Regions from separate parts of the Paenibacillus sp. JSM ZJ436 genome, predicted to be linked through region 4. Evidence: riboswitches for the same ligand, from Rfam matches in the RefSeq annotation. Region 4 holds a riboswitch; each other region holds the start of a gene.

Region 1 (4,869 bases), on a different contig from region 4:
TGCCGATCTGCATGCGTCTTGCCGCCGCATCTGGATGCAGCAGCAGCCCCGCCTCAATAACCTCCTCCATGGAGATCAGGCTGTCCGCTTTATCGAACGCTGTATGCACGCGTGAGAGGGCATGCCGGATCGCCTCAACAGATGCATTCTCGACACCGATATCGCCCTTGCGGGTCGCATCAGCCTCCGGAATAAACGCGTGCTTGCAGCCCGGCACCTTGGCATCAATGATTTTGCGAATCCGCTCTCCCGCATGGTCGGGGTCTGTCAGAATAATGACACCTCGCCGCTCCTGCGCAAGCTTCACCTTGGCAATGACTGCTCGGTTTACCGCAGAGCCTCCCGTCTCTATCGTATCGGCCTCTACAGCACGCTTCACCGCGACCGTATCATCCCGGCCCTCCACCACAATAACTTCCTTAATCATGCTTCATTCGTCCTTCCAAAAAAAAGAAGAGGATCATATCCTCTTCTTAGCATCTCATTATATTACATAAATAGTAGCCTATTTCTCATGGAAAAGTAAAACATTAGTTCGATTCCGGCTTGACGGGTCCAATGACATACACGGTATGCCCGTTCTTGCGTCCGAAGTTCAGTGCTGCACGCAGCGAGTCGTAATACACGTCAATCTTGTTGCCCTTGATCGCACCGCCTGTATCTTCGGCACGGCGGAAGCCAATGCCCTCAATATAAACCCACCAGCCAATCGGAATGACGTTAGGATCTACAGCGATGGTGCGGCCTTCCGTAACACGCGTACCGGAAGCGGTCTTCGTACCGATGCCCGGCTGCTCCGAGGAGTACGCCGTCATGGATACATTGTTCAGCACTTTCTTATATTCAAAATCAATACCGGCTTTAGAAACGACGTTGTTCTGCTTACTCTCTGAGCTTGAGCTCGACTGAACGGCGGCCTTTGGCTGAACGGCAGGCGTCTTCGCCGAGGTCTTAGTCGTCGTCTTGGCTACAGTCGTTGGCTTTACAGCCTGAACGACCGGCTCTTCCTTCACCGGCTCCGGCGGCTTCTTCGTGCCGACCGCGATCACTTTATCCATCGTCTTGCGTTCGACTTCCTTGGACACCACTTGTTTGGAAACCAGCTGTCCATCTTCATACACCTTCTCAATATGGTGAATGATCAGTCCCTGCTCTCCCGCTTGAACCACCCGGTTATCGCCCTTCAGAAGCGAAGGGTCTGACGTCTTGATGACCCGGTATTCGCGGACCTCTTCTTCTTGTACCTGCTGCTTACTTACGCGAATAACGCGAATGTCGGAAGCCTCGGACAGCTTGCTGTCCAGTGCAGGAGTTACTTTATCTTCATCCTGGACGGTAATGCCGGCTTTGTTCAGCACGTTCTGTACAGTGTCCTGGGTTGTAAATACCGTTTGCGTATTGCCGTCTGCGGTAACTGTAATAGGAACCGCACGCTGAATGACGATCCGGTCTCCATCCTGAAGACTTCCGTTTAGCGGCATGGATATTTCATCCTGCGGCTTCAGCGAGATCGAATGCTCTTCCAGCACATTTTGCAGCATGGCCTCATTCGTTTCCACCGTGGTCACCCGTCCATCGACCACCAGGTGAATTTCTTTGCCCGACTGGTTGTGTATAATCAGCAGTACGAGCAGCGTAATGGTGATGGTGCCAAAGGCCGCCAGCATCAGTTGACGCAGAAAATCATGCTTCCATCGTAATGCGTATGACATGCTGGATGATTGTGAATCATGGGTCTGTTCTGGTTGTAAAACGCCCACTGCTTCATCCTCCTTCATAGCCCCGCCCTCTAGATCATGCATGAGTGTATATGACGCGACTATAGCAAATTTGTCTCACAGAGTGCCCCGCTATAGATGTGCACCCTGCGTTACGCCCCGTCTGTTCGTGCATGTGTTCTGCCACCCCCCTTGTGTATCCCAGGGTATGATGGCGCTCTCTCCAATATTCTGAATATAAAAAAAGCCCGAAAAAGAGTATTAGAGACTCTTCTCGTGGCTTTTCCAGCTGTAGTCTTGGAAAGGATGCACGACCGTTGCCTCTCTTATTTACGCTTACGGGGTTAGCTGTCGGGTTCGGACGTAAGAGAGACGCCCTATCTCGAGTCAACCGCTCATGGCGGCTGCCCTCAAATTCACCCCAAAGACCCGAATTGAAATCAAATACAGTGCTCACAGCCCTTATGTATGGTTGCTCGTTGACCCTGTATCGGTTCCCCCGTTCTCCATGATCTGGAGATTAAGCGAGACGGTTTGTAAATGAATATGCTGCTGGTGTCAAACCAGCGCTTCATAAGTACTGAAAAGATGATACTCTCTTTACATGCAGGTTGTAAAGCAACGTTCAACCACATTTTTTCTGATAAATAGTTAAATTATTGTAATAATCGGACCGTTTTTGATGATAAAATCTTAATTCATCGCAAATACTCGCTTTTTCACCGCTTTTGCTCCCGATTTCATCAAATCCCAAATCGTTCCAGACCATTTCGGGTTGTAATTTCACTAATTTCTTCCAGAGACAACCCCTTCAATGCAGCGGCTTGCTCTGCCACATACTTCACGTAAGAGGACTCATTTCTTTTTCCCCGGAACGGGTGCGGTGTCAAATATGGCGCATCGGTTTCCAGTAAAAGGCGGTCCAGCGGCACCTGTGTCAGCACCTCTTTAGGCTGTTTGGCATTTTTGAACGTAATGGGTCCGCCGAAGGAAATATGAAAGCCCATATGCAGGCACTGCTTGGCCGTTTCCCAGCTGCCGGAGAAGGAGTGCATGACGCCGCCCACCTCCGACGCTTTTTCCTCCTTCAGAATTCGCAGGACATCCTCATGCGCATCCCGATTATGAATCACGATGGGCAGATTCAGCTCCTTCGCCAGCTGAATCTGCTGCCGGAACACCTTATGCTGTATCTCTTTGGGAGACGTGTCCCAATGGTAGTCCAGTCCAATTTCGCCAATGGCTACAACCTTCCGGTGAGCGGTCAGAGAGGCAATCCACTCCAGGTCCTCCTCCTTCATCGCAATGGCGTCTACCGGATGCCAGCCTACGGCTGCATATATAAAATCATATTTTTCAGCGAGCTGCATCGTCGTCGGGATGGTCTCACGATTGAAGCCAATGTTGATCATACGCGTAATTCCCTGGTCTACTGCCCGTTGAATGACGGCTTCACGGTCCTCATCAAAGGCTGCAGAATCCAAATGGGTATGAGTGTCGAATAACATAACGTGTAAAGCTCCCTTCCTGTCGAAAATAAATCAGCTTGACCTTTGTATCCATCATTCCAGCTCGATCTGGACATGAGCAGCCACAGGTTCCTGTGCACTACCGTGCAAGCAGACTGGTGACGTCAGCGGGCAATGTGTCCCACACCGTTCTCAGCTTGTCCTCCGGGTAGTATAGATGGGAGCGTCCGCGGTGAATGCCGCTGATGGAGCGCACAATGTCTGATACCTCGGAGATTTCCCGCAGCTGATCAAACCGGTCCAGTAGTAAAATCTGCTTATGGCTTGCTATAGAGCCTGAAGGAAATTCATCATAGGGCAGATCGGTCGGAAAATCAACCTCCAGGTCATATTCCGGATTCAATCCCGCTTCCTGAAAGGCCTGGCGAAGCTCGTCGATCGTCTCTTTGTCGATATGATCGATTTCTACATATTTATACAATCGGCGGTGCATAAAGCGGCAGCAAAGATCCCGGAGCAGGTCGTCCTTTTCATAGGTCCATTGCAGAAAAGCGGTCTGTATAAGCGCTTCATCAAGGCGCAAATACTGATTGACATCAGGATTGCCCTCAAACAAAGCCGGCAGCGGCTCTACCATGAATTGAAAAGGATATCGATCCCGGAACAGCTCCTTCGCCCGGCGGAATATTTGCCGTAATATAATTTCGGAGCTTCTCGTCACAGGATGAAAATAGACCTGCCAGTACATCTGGTAACGTGACATCAAATAATCCTCGACCGCATGCATGCCGGACTGCTTAACCACCACCCGATCCTTATAGGGCCGAAGCAGCCTGAGAATCCGATCGGAATCAATCGTGCCATAGTTAACACCCGTATAGTACGCATCCCGAAGCAAATAATCCATGCGATCTGCATCCAACGGGCTCGTGACCAGATTACTAACAATGGGCTTGTCATAGCTCTTCTGAATGACAGCAGCGACCTTGCGAGGGAAATCCGGATCATGGCTGGTCAGCACCTCATTGACACATGTATCCTCTGTCAGGATTCTGCAGGTCCAATCCTCATGATTCATATGAAAGGCTTCTTCTATAGAATGTGAAAAAGGACCATGGCCCAAATCATGCAGGAGCGCAGCACACAAGGCAACCAGCCGCTCTTCTTTTGGCCAATCCGGATAGCTGCCCCGTTCAAATTGAGAAATAATCTTTCTCGTAATTTCATAGACACCCAAGGAGTGCGAGAATCGGCTATGCTCCGCCCCGTGAAAGGTCAGAAAGGAGGTGCCTAGCTGCCGAATCCGGCGCAGCCGCTGAAACTCCGGCGTGTTGATCAGCCGCCAAATCAAATCGTCCTGGACATGAATATAGTTATGAACGGGGTCCTTGAATACCTTCTCTTCCGAAATGGAACGTCTCATGCATATCCTCTCCTTCTCAAGATCAATGTGATGGACTGAATGGTGAGCTTTCACTACTTTTGACGCATATTGTAGAATAATGTCGAATTACGTAAAATGGCGACTTCCAAATCGACAAATCTGAAGATTCCCTTAAAAATAACAGGTTTTTGAACTTTTTGTGATCATATAAAGCTTTTTCTCACTATAATTTTGTTAATAGGTGTGATATTCTCAAATAAACAGGTTGACTGTTTTGGGAATCGTTGGTACTATAAAT
Region 2 (4,869 bases), on a different contig from region 4:
AATTACTTTGGGAGCCAGCCTCACGACTCTTCAAACGACGCTGCCCCCCTTGGTGAACGCCTTCATGGAGCGCCATCCTTCGGCGGAGATCAAGCTCATTACCGGCAAAACGCATGAAATCGTGTCCTCCGTGCGGGACAAGCGGGTCGATGTGGGGATTGTCGCTTCCTCCATCTCCCAGGCGGGACTTAATTGCATTCCACTCTTTGACGACCATCTGGAGCTGGTACTGCCAGAGGGCCATCCGCTGGCTGATGCGCCCGAGGTGGGCATCGAGCAGCTGCAGGGGCTGCCGATGATCATCTTCTCGACCGGCACCTGGTACCGCAAGCTGACCGATGATCTGTTTCATCGGTGGGGCATTATGCCGGACATCCGCATGGAAATTGACTCCTTTGAAGCGATTGTGCGGCTCCTGCCGACCTGCAAAGCCGCCGCACTGCTTCCCAAGTCATATCTTCGGCCGCAGCTGCTGGCCGACAACGGACTTGTGGATATCCATATTCCGGTCCTCATCGAAACCCGGCGCACCACCAGCCTCATCTACGGTGAAGCCTCCGAGCTTAGCAGCGCCGCCAGCCGCTGGATTGCAGAGACCGAAGCGCTGTTCCGCAAGCTCGCGGAAGAGCGGCGGCAAGCCGATAACTAATGCTTCACCGCTTTCCTTGCTGAAACAACAATAGGCAGGCGGGACAGAATATTCTGTCCCGCCTGCCTATTTCACATACTGCTTCATGCCCGGCCTGGCCCGCAGGCTTCACCTTAGGTGTTAACGACTTCACCTTCAAAGCGGTCAATATTATTCTTAGTTCCGATGACGACCATAATATCTCCCGCCTTGAGGACGTCCATCGCGGTCGGCGCCACAATAATGCCCTTATGCTGATTGAGAGCCACGACGCTCACTCCGTATCGCGTCCGGGTGTTCAGCTCGCTGAGCGTTTTGCCGTCCATGCATTCGGTTACGGTCATCTCCACCAGCAGATAATCCTTCGACAGCTCCATATAGTCCACCAGATTGGGAGTCACGAGCTGATGCGCGACCCGGATGCCCATATCCCGCTCCGGAAAAATCACGCGATCCACGCCCAGCTTATCCAGAGCCCTTCCGTGCAGCACCGAGATCGCTTTGGCTACGACCGTCTTCACACCAAGCTCCTTGAGCTGAATTGCCGTCAGGATGCTCGTCTGGATATCATCGCCGATGGCCACAATCCCGCAGTCAAAATTTCGGATGCCTAGCGATTTCAGCACCTCTTCATCCGTAGCATCCGCAACAACGGTATGTGTCAGCAGATCGCTCATATCCTCCACAATCTCTTCGTCCCGGTCCACGCCCAGCACCTCATAGCCAAGGTCCATCAGCTCCAGCGCCAGACTGGCGCCGAAGCGACCAAGGCCGATCACCGCAAACTGTTTTGGTTTCATGTCCTTCTATCCCCTTATCCAATAATCATTTTGCCTTCCGGATACCGGTACAGCTCTTTTCCCTTCTTTGGTCCGAGCGCGAATACGAGTGTCAGCAGTCCGACCCGGCCCGCAAACATGGTCACCGTAATTAGCACCTTGCCGAGCAAGGACAGCTCGGGCGTCAGTCCCATGGACAATCCTACCGTAGAGAACGCCGAGGCCGTTTCAAACAGAATCGCCAAAAAGCTCGCATCCTCCGTTGTAGAGAGCACCATGGCTACCGCTACAATAAACAACAGAGCCAGCAGGGAGACCGTCAGTGCCTTAAAGATCCGCTCCTGCGCCAGCCGGTGACGGAACAGCACGATATCATCGCGTCCGCGAATCATCGAAATGACGGCACCGATCATAATCGTAAAGGTCGTCGTCTTGATTCCGCCGCCCGCCGATCCCGGGGATGCTCCAATAAACATAAGAATAATGATAAAAAACTGAGTGGCCTGGCGCAAATCCGGAATATTCAAGGTGTTGGCCCCTGCCGTCCGCGGCGTGACCGACTGGAACAAGGAGCCCCACAGCTTGCCGTCCCAGCCCAGTGCGCCCAGCGTTTTGACATTCGTAAATTCAAATATAAATATAATGACCGTACCGACCACAATCAGCGCTCCCGTCATGGACAGCACCACCTTGGAGTGCAGGGACAGCTTCCGCCGGGTTTTATAATCTACGATTTCTGACATCACAATAAAACCGATTCCGCCGGATATAATAAGAAATAAGCTCGTAAGATTTACAAAGGGGTCACTGACATAACCCGTCAGGCTTCTGAAATCTCCAAACAGATCAAAGCCCGCATTGTTAAACAGGCTGATCGCGTGGAAAACGGCAAAATAGGCCGCTTTGCCCAAGGGCATATCGAATGCCCATCTGGCCGTATAAATGATTACCGCCACCCCTTCAATATACAAGGAGTACAGCAGCACTCTTCGGATCAGCCTCACGATCCCTTCCATAGCGGTCTGATTCATGGCCTCCTGCAGGATCAGCCGATCCTTGAGCGAGATTCGGCGCTTGAGAACCAGCGCAATCAAGGTAGCCATCGTCATAAAGCCCAGACCGCCTACTTGTATCATACACATAATGACGATTTCCCCAAACGTGCTGAAGAACGTTTCTGTATCCACAACGACAAGACCCGTAACGCAGGTTGCAGAGGTGGCCGTAAACAAGGCGTCCATAAATCCGAGCCCTTCCCCGCTTTCGCTGGCTATGGGAAGCATCAGCAGAAAAGCCCCGGTCAAAATAATGGCACTAAAGCCCGCAACCAGAAACTGCGGCGGGGACAAGCGGAGCCATTTTAGCTTCCATTTCAGCTTCCATTTCAACTTCCGTTTCACTTTGCTCACCTCTTAAAAATGGCACATAAAAAAGACACTGGAAATCCAATGCCTTTTTATCGCGTTTGGGTCCCTGTGCACACAGCCTACGAGGTTAGCTGACGGATTCGGGCATATCACAGGCTGCCCTATTCGCTTCTCCTGCAAAAAGCGAAATTCACCCCAATTACATGGTTCCCCCGTTTTCTTATCGAAACTCGGCTGATCTATTCAATTATCGTCATGACGTTCTGACATGATGTGATTATAACGCATGCAGCCACGGAATATCCAAAACCGTTTTTGACTGAAATCCATGTAAAAAGGTTCAAATTAGCCATATTCCAGAATCACAGCATCCCTTTTTCTGAGGTTTTCGGAATTTTCTTCGCGTTTTCAGTTTTTTTCAAGTTATTTGAAGGTTCCCTCCCTTGGACCAGGCGCCCTTATTTGTGCTCCCGGCATCCCAGCCTATATACTTCTAAATAACAAAGTCTTCAACAGAGTCACCAAACTAAAAAATCCATTTCGCAATAAAGGAGGGACATCATGAATCGGTCAGGCTCCCCGCTGATCCTTAAGCCGGATTTCAAGCCCTTGCTCCTGATGGCTTTGGCCGGCTGTATACTGTTTCTCGCCCTGCAGGTGTACCCTGCACTATATTCCGGGGCGTCAACACCCCAGCCCATCGACAAATCCGAAGCAGCAGCGGCGGCACAGCGCTTTTATACCGAACAGATGACGCTGACTCCCGGCAGCAGCCAAGAGCCCTTAGTGACATATATTGCGCGCTCTGAGCTTTACGGCTACCTGATGAAGGAGAAGCTGGTGCAGCTCTATGACGAACAATTCAAGGAGAAATATCCTTATGAGCTGTACCGGGTCACTCTGGATCAAGGAAATAGCAATGCCATCCATGTCGATGTCAATATGCATACCGGAGCGATCGCCGGCTTCACCTACGATTCGCAGGACTCCGGCTATGAGGGCGCCATGCTGCAGGAGGGCCGGGCGCAGCGGCAGCTGCTGCTCCTGCTCGAAGGAGAGCTGACGCTTGCGGAGAAGCAGGCTTTAGCTGCCCCTTGGGTACAGCGCGCAGGCTATGATCCCGAGCAACTGACGATGGTCACAGGCAAACGTGAGCCCGGACTCATCTACCGGGACCCTGATGCTAAAGCAGGGGAAGCGGTGCTGCAGCTTGCCTTTACCTTTGAGAACGGACAGCTTCGGTCTTTCGAGACGGCTTTTGCCGCTCCTGAGTCTCATCTGGCTTATGTCGATCAGCAAACCTTGGCTGCCGTGCTGCTTACCTTGCTAGGCTACGGGCTGTTCACCCTCATCCTGGGCATCCTGGCCGTCATTTACAGCGTCAGAACCCGGATGTACATCTCCTGGAAGCGAGGCGTTCTGCTTGCAGTCATCGTGTTTGTAACGCAAATGCTGAATGTGTACAATATGCTGCCGTCCTATGAAGCTCAAGGGATGTCGGAGACGATGATCGGCGGGCGGCTTCTCTTCTATGCCGGCTACTCCCTGGTCTTTTCGGCTCTGGTCTACTTCTCGCTTGCCGGGGGAACAGGGCTTTGGCTCAAAGAGGATGGCTTAAATCCTTTTCCCGAGGTCCGTGAGACCGGTTATGGCCGCTATGTACTGCAGAGCATGAAGCTGGGTTATGTATGGGCATTTATTTTGATGGGCGTGCAGTCAATGATCTTTGTCGTTCTCGGGCTGACACTGAACACATGGTCAACCATTGACGCCAGCCAATCTCCCTACAATATGCTGTATCCATGGCTGTTCCCTCTGATGGCATGGTTTGCCGGCATCATGGAAGAAACCGTATATCGCCTGTTTGGCATCAAGATGCTGTCCAAAATATTCCGGAGCACACTGGCCGCAAGTCTGATTTCGTCCCTGATTTGGGCGCTGGGGCATACGCTGTATCCTATTTTCCCAGTCATATCAAGGCCGATCGAGCTCATCGTTATCGGTTTACTGTTCAGCTTTATCTTTCTGCGGTATGGATATTTGGCGGTCATGTTCTCCCATATTATCTTCAACAGCATCCTGATGGGCTTCAGCC
Region 3 (4,869 bases), on a different contig from region 4:
CATCCGCATTCCATTGCGGAGAAAGGCATCGTCGATTTCTTCCACCTTCGCTTCCAGAGCAAGCAGGCCTTCGCGGCGGGTGATGGAAGCCCAGTCCATGAACGTGGAGATCAGCTCGGCTTTGTCCATCAGATTCTGCTTGGAGAAGGTCATCTTGACCAGCTTGGGGAACTTCTTCAGCTCCGCCATCGGGAAGCCGATAAAAATGGTTGCTGCCGTTCCTCCAAAAATAATAAGGTAGGCTGCCGGGTTCACTAGTGACGTAACGGGGGCACCTTTCAAAAACATACCGACGATTACGGACAGAAAACCCAAAACTAAGCCTATGACTGTTGCGATTTCCATAGCACACCTCATCCATGAGAAAATAAGTAACGAATCCATTCGTTTACCCGCGGGCCGCCTCCTTACAAGGGGTGGCATGGGTACTACCCTATTTATCGTCAGGAAGGGCTTTTTTTTTTAGCGGTATTTTCCGGTATAATAAAGTCAGGGGAAAACCAAGTGCATGATGAGGGCTTATCAAAGGAGTGAACAGTCAATGGGTGTGAAGCATGGTAGAGATTACGGTGAGATTCTTGCTGACTTTACGGTAGCGGTCGGACGCATTCCGGACAGCTATGTTTTTTTTGAAATGGACCTGAGCGATTGGGAGCATTTGAACACGACCGAGCAGAATGAGGTCCATGAGGCCTTGGCAGAGGATTTATTCTATGCGCTGGGCACGGAGCCAGTAATCCCCGTAGGAAGCGGAGTCGTTATCCACGATCCGAAGCAGCATCGCATCAATGTACTGATTGGTGAGGAAGAGCTGGATGTTGTCTCGCTGATCTGACGGGAGATTGGTAGAGCAGGAATTACGGGGGAGGAAGATAAGCATGCTGTACACACAGCAGGAAGTAGAAGCCCATCTGGAGAAGCTGGAGGGATGGGAGCTGGAGCAGGGGCGGTGGATTATAAGAAAATATACGTTTCCTTCTTTCATGAAAGGAATGGCCTTTGTGGATGAGGTAGCAGCGATCTCGGAAGCGTTTGACCACCATCCTTATATCACCATTGATTTCAAGACGGTGACGCTGCGGTTGACCTCCTGGAATGAGGGCGGCATCACCGCACTGGACATTAAAGAAGCACAGCAATTTAACGAGGTATACGAGAAAAGAAGGTCCGCGGAGAACGGATAACGAGGGTCTATGGGGTCACCACCTATACATCAAAAAACACGCTTGGGTCTGCATGAGACCAAGCGTGTTTCGTGTGAAGCTATTATTTCTTCTCGGCAAGGTACATCGCCACATTAGCAATTTCCTCTTCCGACAGCGAATCCTTGAAGGAAGGCATACCTGGTGGGCGGCCTTTAGAAATCACAGTGAAGAGGGCTTCAGCATCCAAGTGGCTGCCTACCTGATTCAGGGCTGGGCCTGCTCCGCCTTGAAGCTGGTCGCCGTGACAGGTGATACAGCTGCTCTTCAGTACGGCTTCAGCGTCTGCTGCAACCATGGTAACCTCCGGCATGGTCGGCTTCGCTTCTTCTGCAGCCTCTTCTTTACCTGGAAGCGTGAACAACAATACAAGAGCCAACGCGCATGAGAAGAAGAAAATGCCGCTCATGATCCATTTCTGCATCGTCAAATCGTCCTTTCCTATGTATGTGCATGTATTCCTATTATAGACGATCCTGTCGGGACAGCAAAGCAGTTGTGACAAAAAAAGCACAGACATGCTCATCTGAAAGCCATAATATCACAGAATCGTGACAAAATGCAGTCTTTAGCCCGGCACATATTCCATACAATAAAACTCGGCCATCCCTGAAGGCGTAAGCTTCTCATATGAATCCGTAATGCCAAAGCCGGCCTTGCGGTAGGTGCGGATCGCGCGCTCGTTCCAGGCCAAAACCTCCAGATCTAAGGGGCCGCTTGGATAACGCCGCTTGGCCTCGTCCACAATGGCCTCCACAAATCGCTTACCCATTCCATGTCCGCACCAATCAGGTCGCATCCCGAGACCGATGCGAATGACCCGGTCCAAGGGAAATAGCTGTGCGAACCCCCATAGTCTGTCCTGCTCATCCACCACAGAAAGATACTGCTCCTCCCGAATGAGGGGATCGCCGAATTCCACGCCGAGCTGAACCATTTGCTCCCAAGGGAGCCATCCATAAATATTGTAGGGCTCCGGGTAACGCCAGCTGCATACGTCGATTGCATGCTCAAAGGTCATGGGAACTGCTCGAAATAAAGGGTATGAGTCAATCATGGGAGGCACCTCACGGCAAAGGGTTGTTTACGCTTTAAGAATATATACCATATTATTTTCCAAAATGTGTTTCATACTCAGGGATACGGGTATTAAAGCAGTAAGACGCACGAGAAGATAAAAAGTTGTGGCTTTTACATATTTTTTTGTAAAATGAAAAACCTTTTGCCTTCTTCCTGCGTTATAGAAGTATAGCACAAACAAAAGCCCCGAAGAGATGTTGGCGCATCTGCTTCGAGGCAAGTCAATGACATGAATTGGATTAGTTGTAATTCACGGCGACGGCCTTGTACTTGCTCTCACTCATGACCCGCTTGGCTCCGACATAACGCTTGGCGAAATAGCTGGAGTTGAGGCTGGTAATGGTGACTCCTTTGGAGCTGGAGGAATGAGCAAACTTGCCGTTGCCTACATAAATCCCAACGTGGGAAACACCGCGGCCTGTCGTATTGAAGAATACGAGATCACCGGCCTTCAGGCTGCTCTTGGACACAGAGGTCCCCACCTTATATTGAGCGGAAGAAACACGCGGTAAGGTGACACCGAGCTTCTTGAACACATAACTTGTAAATCCGGAACAATCAAAGCCTTTCGTCGTTGTTCCACCCATCTTGTAGCTTACGCCCATGACCGGCTTAATCGTGCTGGTAAGCTTCGAATCTGCGAAAGCGCTTCCGGCAGTAATGCTGAGCGCGAGCGCTAAACCAAGTGAGACTGCAGCCAACTTCTTCTTCACGTGAAAAGCTCCTTCCAAGCCTGCGAGGTTAGCTTAAGGGTTCGGTTGAGAAGGTTAACCTATGACCCCTCTGTTACAAGGTCAATTCACCCAGGACGGATCCCCCGTTTTCCTATCGGAAATTCGGCTTTCTGAAAAATGTTAAAGTATTGGACTCAACGACAATATGGCTAGGTACATAAATGATGACATCAAGATGACAAATTTGTTACTATCACTTTCGTTATTTTAGCAGAGTATTTACATTTTGGCAAACAAAGGAACGATATTTAATAAAAAAAGAAACGGATGTCCCGGGAAGCAGCAAAAAGGAGCTGTCGCCACAAGATTCAATCTTGTCGGCAGCTCCTTTTTTAGTGGATCGATAACTCTTTATTTTGTAGATGATGATTTAAATACGTGATACTGTGAGGCCATTCCCCACACCTGAAAAAGGCTCTTCAGGAAATAGGAAGCCTGCTGCAGCAATAGGCCGATCAGGCCCGACCACCATAAGGACATTCCGCCGATCAGTAGCGAGGACAGCAGGGCCAGACCGCCAATGAGCAGGGAGAGCGGAAGCGCGCTGCCGAGGCGGCGCAGGAACAAGAGCAGGGCTGCGGGAGTTCCTGTGCCGGAGGTATATCCAAACTGCATGTACAGCAAAGCCAGACGGATGATCCATACATACAGAAGCCATCCCAGCACCCAGAGTCCCGGCTGCAGCAGCGCCTGCGGATGACGGGCTGCTTCCATGAAGGAAGGCAGGGCCTCCGGAAGTAACCAATACAAGGGCAGCCCCAGCAGGATCAGCTCCAGGATATAGAACAGCGTCAAGGGCTTCCACAGTTTCCGCATGCCTTGAAAAAGAAACAGCCCCCGCTCCCCCTCGGCTTCCCGGTGTAGATGATACATCATTCCGGCCCGAATGCAGGGAGTCAGCAGAATATGCACAGCCGCTAGGAGAATCAGCATCCATACAGCACCGGGAAGCAGGCCGCCGCGGGTCAATGCCAGCTCTCCTTCAAAAAAATAAAGCAGTCTGCTCAGCTCATGCGGAGCGGGATCGGGGTATCGCAGCAGCAGCGGCACGACGATGGAGGAAATGAGGCGATACAGGCAGTACCCCCAGAGCAGCCGATATACAAATAGCAGAATAATGACATAAAACTGATCCTTCACACTTCCCCATCCTAAACCCGCGTATGTTCTCATATAATCCCCCCTACCATGACAGCGCTCCGTACAGCGTCTCGATCAGCTTGGTGACGCTCAGGTTCCAGCGTGTCACCTGCTTGGCCTCCATGCCGGCCTTTAAATAGTTGTTCACATGCTTGTTCTCAAGCACCATCGTGTAGTCGGGATCAGCCATCGCCCAGATCATCGGGGAGGAGGAGGTCACCTTGAAGCGTGCAGCCTCGCCGCTGCCGTCCCACACCCGGCGGATCGTTTCTCCATTCTCAAAAGCGAACGTCACGGGCACCTGGTGTACCGGTCCTCCCCGGCTGCTCAGCGTCACTGTGGTCGTATAGGAAGGATGGTCTGCTGTACCGGTGGAGGCCCCCTCAATACTTTCCACGGCAACATCCATCATCTGTGCGCCATACACATAGTGGTCGAAATAGCTCTGCCATGATGATTCGGTGATCTGCTCTACAGCCTGCTGGAAGTCCGCTGTAGTGGGATGCTTGAAGCGATATTTTTGGGCATAGGCTTTCATGATCCTCTCCATCGTCTTCGCACCGACATGCCGCTGTATGTCCTGAAGCACCAGCTTGCCACGGGTATACACGTTTTGGGCATAATGCTGGTGGGAGCCGTATTTCCATGCCTCCTGCGTCAGGGAGGAGGGCTTGGCAATGGACGCAGCCTGGGCTGCCGTGTTCGGAGTGAGG
Region 4 (4,869 bases):
TCAATGCATCCGGCCGCAATGCGGGTAGTGTTGGCACCTTGAGTATGACCTATAAAGACATTCAGGAAGAAGCCGTGAACACAACGCCGGATCCATTGCGACTTCAGAAATTCTTAAGAACGATTGCGAATGCCGGTGCCGAGTACGCGGTCGTAGAGGTATCCTCTCATGGTCTGGATATGGGGAGAGTGCTGGGCTGTGGTTTTCAAACCGCTGCATTTACAAATCTCGCCCACGATCATCTGGACTATCATCATCATATGGACGAGTATCGAGGCTCTAAGGAGCTGCTGTTCTCAAGACTTGGCAATAGCGTAGACGATATGCAGAAAACCGCGGTGTTGAACGGAGACGATGCTGCATCCGCATACTATGCTAAAAGAACGGCCGCACAGGTGGTTACTTATGGCCTCGGTGAAGACTGTCATCTCCGCGGCATTCAGGTCGAAAGATCCGACCAAGGCTCCAGGTTCACAATTCAGACCTATACGGGGGATCAGTACCCTGTAGTATTAAAGGTTCCAGGACTTCATAATGTGTACAATGCCCTTGCAGCGGCTGCGATCTGCTCATGCGAAGGGCTGTCCTGGGATGAGATTACCCGAGGGCTGCAATCCTTTACAGGAATATCCGGAAGATTTGAGGATGTATCGACGGGCCAAAACTTTAATATTACCATAGATTATGCCCACAATCCGGAAGGGCTGAAAGCTGCACTGCTAACGGCTCGAGAGTGCACTTCAGGCAAAATTATTTGCGTCATGGGCTGTCGAGGTGAAAGAGACCGATTGAAGCGTCCCATCATGGCCGGTATTGCGGCTGATTTGGCAGATGGTGTTGTATTTACGTCAGACAATGTATACTCAGAGCAAATTGAAGATATTTTTCTCGATATGAGGCAGGGGCTGTCGGAGCAGCATTTGTCTAAAAGTGAATTTGTCGCGAACCGTCAGGATGCGATTCTCCAAGCCATTTATTCGGCGAATGCAGGCGATCGGATTCTGATTACTGGGCGCGGACACGAGAAATTCCTCTACACTTCTGACGGGTTGCAGCAGATGAGTGATGCCGACATTGTCCAGTCTCATATGGTGCGGGTGTAAATGTTAAATACTGCCGGAAATCCGGCAGTATTTTTATTTATCGAAACAGAGGAGGTTCAGCACATGAAAAAAACCTGGATATGGTTACTGTCCGCGGCGTTATTGTCCTCGTGCTCATCCAGTCCGGTACAGGATGAGTCATCCGGGGACCAGGAAGCCCCTGTGGATCAGCATTCTTCCGGCAGCCAAGCGCCGAAGCAGAATAGTGAGCAGGAAAGCTCCGACGGGTCGTACACGTACAGCGTAGTCGCAGAAGAATTGCAGATTCCATGGTCCATTGCGATCTCCGGGAAGGATATTTACATCAGTGAACGGGAAGGACAGATTGTATCGCTGAAGGATGGTCATCGGGAGCGTCTTCCGGTGGATACGAAGCAGCCTGTTAAGGCGCAGGGTGAAGGGGGGCTATTGGGCCTTGTGCTGGCCCCGGACTTTGCTAGCAGCCGATTAGCTTACGCTTATCACACGTACGAGGAAGGCGGCGAAATGAAGAATCGCGTCATACTCATTCGACAGGAGGAAGAGGCTTGGCAGGAGGTCGAGGCGTTCATTGAGGACATCCCGGGCTCTAATGTGCATAATGGCGGACGCATGAAATGGGGGCCCGATGAGAAGCTGTATTTGACTACCGGGGATGCAGGTGAAGGAGAGATGGCACAGAATGTCGAGAGCCTGGGAGGGAAAATATTACGTATGAACCCGGATGGCTCGATCCCGGATGACAATCCTTTTCCGAACTCCTATGTGTATTCCTACGGACACCGCAATTCTCAAGGTCTTGCCTGGGATGCGGCAGGGCGCATGTTCAATTCCGAGCATGGTCCCAGCGGCCGTGTCGGCGGGCATGATGAGATAAACAGCATTGAGCCGGGCAGTAATTATGGCTGGCCGGATAACATCGGGGATGAGCAGCAGGAAGGGATGGTACCTCCTTTGTTTCATACCGGCGAGGAAGCCATTGCCCCTTCGGGAACTCTTTATGAACGAGAGGACATGCTCCTGATTGCGGGTCTGAGGGGAGAAGCATTATACCGCTTTGATCTTGAAAAGAAGAAGCTGAACACCGTGCTGGACGGTGTCGGCAGAATTCGCGATGTACAGAAGAGTGAGGATAGAGTTTACCTCATTACGAACAATACCGACGGACGCGGGACACCATCTCCAGGAGATGACCGCCTGCTGCTGCTTCAGCCGAAGCAAGAGCAGAAATGATTAAATATGCGGGTTCTGGTTAATGATAATGGAGACCTGTCTAGGGCAGAATAAATCTTTTACAGGAAAGGAGCACATCTTATGTCAACCATATCACCTGAAAAGCTTCAGCAATGTATTGACGAGTGCCTGCGCTGCATGCAGGCATGCAATCGCTGCTACAATGCCTGCCTGGAGGAAGAAGACCTGCAAATGATGAAGGAATGTATCCAGCTGGATCGGGAATGTGCAGAGCTCTGCGCTTTTGCAGCTCAAGCAATGTCGATGAATAGCAGCTATATGAAGCAAATTTGTGAGGCTTGTGCTGAAATGTGCGAGGCTTGCGGAAACGAGTGCAGCAAGCACGAGCATGAGCACTGCCGTCAATGTGCGGAGGCCTGCTTCTCGTGCGCCAAGGCCTGCCGGGAGATGGCGGCCTAACTAATACGCTATTATGAAGTCCTATAAACGGCCCTAAACACTTCCTAAAGAATGTGTTTGGGCCGTTTTTGTCATGCTCCAAGCCCTGACTGAAACCCATGACAAATTGGTTACAAAAATGATTGACAGCTTGTCCTTTAATGTACTACATTAAGGGAGAGAGTTACAAAAATTTCATCAATATGCCGAATTTCGATATAGAAAACGGGGGAACCACTGCCGGGTGAATTATTCTTGTTTGAGAGGGAATATAGGGGACCCTTAACCGAACCCTTAGCTAACTCCGTAGGCACCGAAGGGAGCACTATCTTTTGAAGAAGCTGCTATTGTCTGTACTAGGTTCTGCTTTAATCTTTTCATCGGGTGCGGTTACGGCATTCGCAGATCAGGGGCCGAAGCTCCAAGCTGAAGTGACTAAGCTTGTCGGAACCCCTTATAAGTGGGGCGGCACGACCGTAAGTGGATTTGACTGCTCCGGGTTCATTTTGTACATATTTAGCAAGTATAATGTAGACCTGCCACGTACCTCCGCAGCCCAGGCTACCGTTGGTGTGAAGGTAGAGCGTGATGATTTAAGGCTTGGTGATCTGGTATTCTTTAACACGACGGGCAGAGGCGTATCTCATGCCGGTGTCTATATTGGTAACGGTCAATTTGCGCATGCTTCCACCAGTAAAGGTGTAAGAATCAGCAAGCTGAGCGAGTCTTACTATGACAGCAAGTACGTGACTGCACGCCGGGTGATCGACCAGAAGGATTACATCCAGATGGTGGGCGAAATCAGCTAAGCAAGAGGTATTATGATTGGAATCAGGGGCCTGCGATGAATTTCGCAGGCTTTTTGTGTATCATGGAGATATGAAGGAGGGGGTGATTCCATGCTCAAGCGACTGAAGTCATATCTGCATCAACGCCGGCGGCCCGCTTCTAATCCTGAGCCGGAGCTCGTGATCACAACGGAGCGGGACGAAGAGCGCACCCTGCTTCTCATTAAATCCGGTGTGCAGAGGTCGGTAGAGCCAATCATCGGGGAGACCGTTCTTCAGATCGCGGAGACGCATCAGGTTGAATGGAACTCCTTTTGCAAACGTGGAACCTGTGCGCGATGCCGCTGCATCATATTGGAAGGAGAGGAGCTGCTCTCCGCTCCGAACGAGGCTGAGGAGGCTCGGCTCGATCCGGAGGAGCTGGAGGAAGGCTACCGGTTAGGCTGCCAAGCCAAGGTGAAGCAGCCCGGAGATATGACGATTCGGCACGCGCCTTATTTCTAGGAATAAGGAGAGCGCCAGATGCCGCATGCTATCTTGTATAACGGTTAGGAGGGAATGTGTATGACTCGAAACCTGCAAAAGGTGCCCTATGGATATGTCCCCCCTGTGGAGACAACCAAAGGCACACTGATCTATTATGATCCTTTTGAAGAAATCGGCAGAGAGCAAGGGCTGTCTCAAGCGGTACAGGTGAAGACGGAGCAGGCTTTTCAGCGGCTTGTCCTGTATCCGCTCCATGAACAGACGATGAAACGAATGTACAAACGAGAGGGGACCTCCTTTTATAAAAGAGAACACGCATTACAGGACTGGATTCAGGAGCAGGGCAGGGAGGATATCGAGCTGGACGCCTGGGAAGGCAAACGGAAAAAATACGTCCCGATCGAAGCCGCCCTCCGCCATCTGACCGAGAAGAATCCAGCTCCGTATTTTCTGCTGGTGTCCGGAGCAACAGCCAATGCCTTCGCCTCTTATCATGTGTTTCAGGAGTGGATTGTCAAGATTCGCTTGCTGCTTCTGGACGAGCCGGTTTCACTTCATCCTCGGCTGCAGCAATATGACAGCCGATGGAGCAGGATCACTTTATGATATCTACTGCCGGCAGTGACCTTTAGGCCGATTTCCGCGGAATTAGCCGGGTAGAAAGCATGATCGTTTCCACCGGTGCCCCCGGGCGATGCAGGCGCCGTTCCAGCGCTTCAATGGCCCGGGCGCCCAGCTCTTCCTTGCTCAGCTGAATCGTTGTAAGTGGCGGAGCGGAGAGTGAAGCCCCCCAAACATTATCTATGCCGATGACCCGGCAGTCCTCCGGAATGGAGTAGCCGTGTTTTTGCAAAGTCTCCATCCACTCCAGCGCGATATCA

The links. Region 4 has a riboswitch for cyclic di-AMP ahead of ACH6EH_RS14315 (C40 family peptidase). Riboswitches for the same ligand answer to the same signal wherever they lie in the genome.
Region 1: it holds a riboswitch for cyclic di-AMP, as region 4 does, so the genes downstream of both, ACH6EH_RS17875 (ubiquitin-like domain-containing protein) here and ACH6EH_RS14315 (C40 family peptidase) in region 4, are expected to answer to the same signal.
Region 2: it holds a riboswitch for cyclic di-AMP, as region 4 does, so the genes downstream of both, ACH6EH_RS12250 (TrkH family potassium uptake protein) here and ACH6EH_RS14315 (C40 family peptidase) in region 4, are expected to answer to the same signal.
Region 3: it holds a riboswitch for cyclic di-AMP, as region 4 does, so the genes downstream of both, ACH6EH_RS19115 (C40 family peptidase) here and ACH6EH_RS14315 (C40 family peptidase) in region 4, are expected to answer to the same signal.

The regions. Positions count from the first base shown of each region.
Region 1 is NZ_JBISEO010000019.1:48,150-53,018, forward strand. It holds gene rnmV (ribonuclease M5) at 1-427, opposite strand, end outside; gene ACH6EH_RS17875 (ubiquitin-like domain-containing protein) at 531-1,760, opposite strand; cyclic di-AMP (ydaO/yuaA leader) riboswitch at 2,037-2,255, opposite strand; gene ACH6EH_RS17880 (TatD family hydrolase) at 2,462-3,226, opposite strand; gene ACH6EH_RS17885 (HD domain-containing protein) at 3,327-4,610, opposite strand.
Region 2 is NZ_JBISEO010000008.1:62,892-67,760, reverse strand. It holds gene ACH6EH_RS12260 (LysR family transcriptional regulator) at 1-649, shown strand, start outside; gene ACH6EH_RS12255 (potassium channel family protein) at 763-1,428, opposite strand; gene ACH6EH_RS12250 (TrkH family potassium uptake protein) at 1,443-2,783, opposite strand; cyclic di-AMP (ydaO/yuaA leader) riboswitch at 2,876-3,020, opposite strand; gene ACH6EH_RS12245 (CPBP family intramembrane glutamic endopeptidase) at 3,336-4,869, shown strand, end outside.
Region 3 is NZ_JBISEO010000024.1:28,349-33,217, reverse strand. It holds gene motA (flagellar motor stator protein MotA) at 1-345, opposite strand, end outside; gene ACH6EH_RS19135 (hypothetical protein) at 542-835, shown strand; gene ACH6EH_RS19130 (4a-hydroxytetrahydrobiopterin dehydratase) at 879-1,184, shown strand; gene ACH6EH_RS19125 (c-type cytochrome) at 1,267-1,626, opposite strand; gene ACH6EH_RS19120 (GNAT family N-acetyltransferase) at 1,771-2,259, opposite strand; gene ACH6EH_RS19115 (C40 family peptidase) at 2,522-2,995, opposite strand; cyclic di-AMP (ydaO/yuaA leader) riboswitch at 2,999-3,134, opposite strand; gene ACH6EH_RS19110 (hypothetical protein) at 3,368-4,189, opposite strand; gene ACH6EH_RS19105 (M1 family metallopeptidase) at 4,200-4,869, opposite strand, start outside.
Region 4 is NZ_JBISEO010000011.1:31,336-36,204, reverse strand. It holds gene ACH6EH_RS14330 (UDP-N-acetylmuramoyl-L-alanyl-D-glutamate--2,6-diaminopimelate ligase) at 1-1,103, shown strand, start outside; gene ACH6EH_RS14325 (PQQ-dependent sugar dehydrogenase) at 1,167-2,315, shown strand; gene ACH6EH_RS14320 (four-helix bundle copper-binding protein) at 2,397-2,735, shown strand; cyclic di-AMP (ydaO/yuaA leader) riboswitch at 2,909-3,042, shown strand; gene ACH6EH_RS14315 (C40 family peptidase) at 3,047-3,523, shown strand; gene ACH6EH_RS14310 (2Fe-2S iron-sulfur cluster-binding protein) at 3,614-4,006, shown strand; gene ACH6EH_RS14305 (hypothetical protein) at 4,067-4,594, shown strand; gene ACH6EH_RS14300 (LacI family DNA-binding transcriptional regulator) at 4,617-4,869, opposite strand, start outside.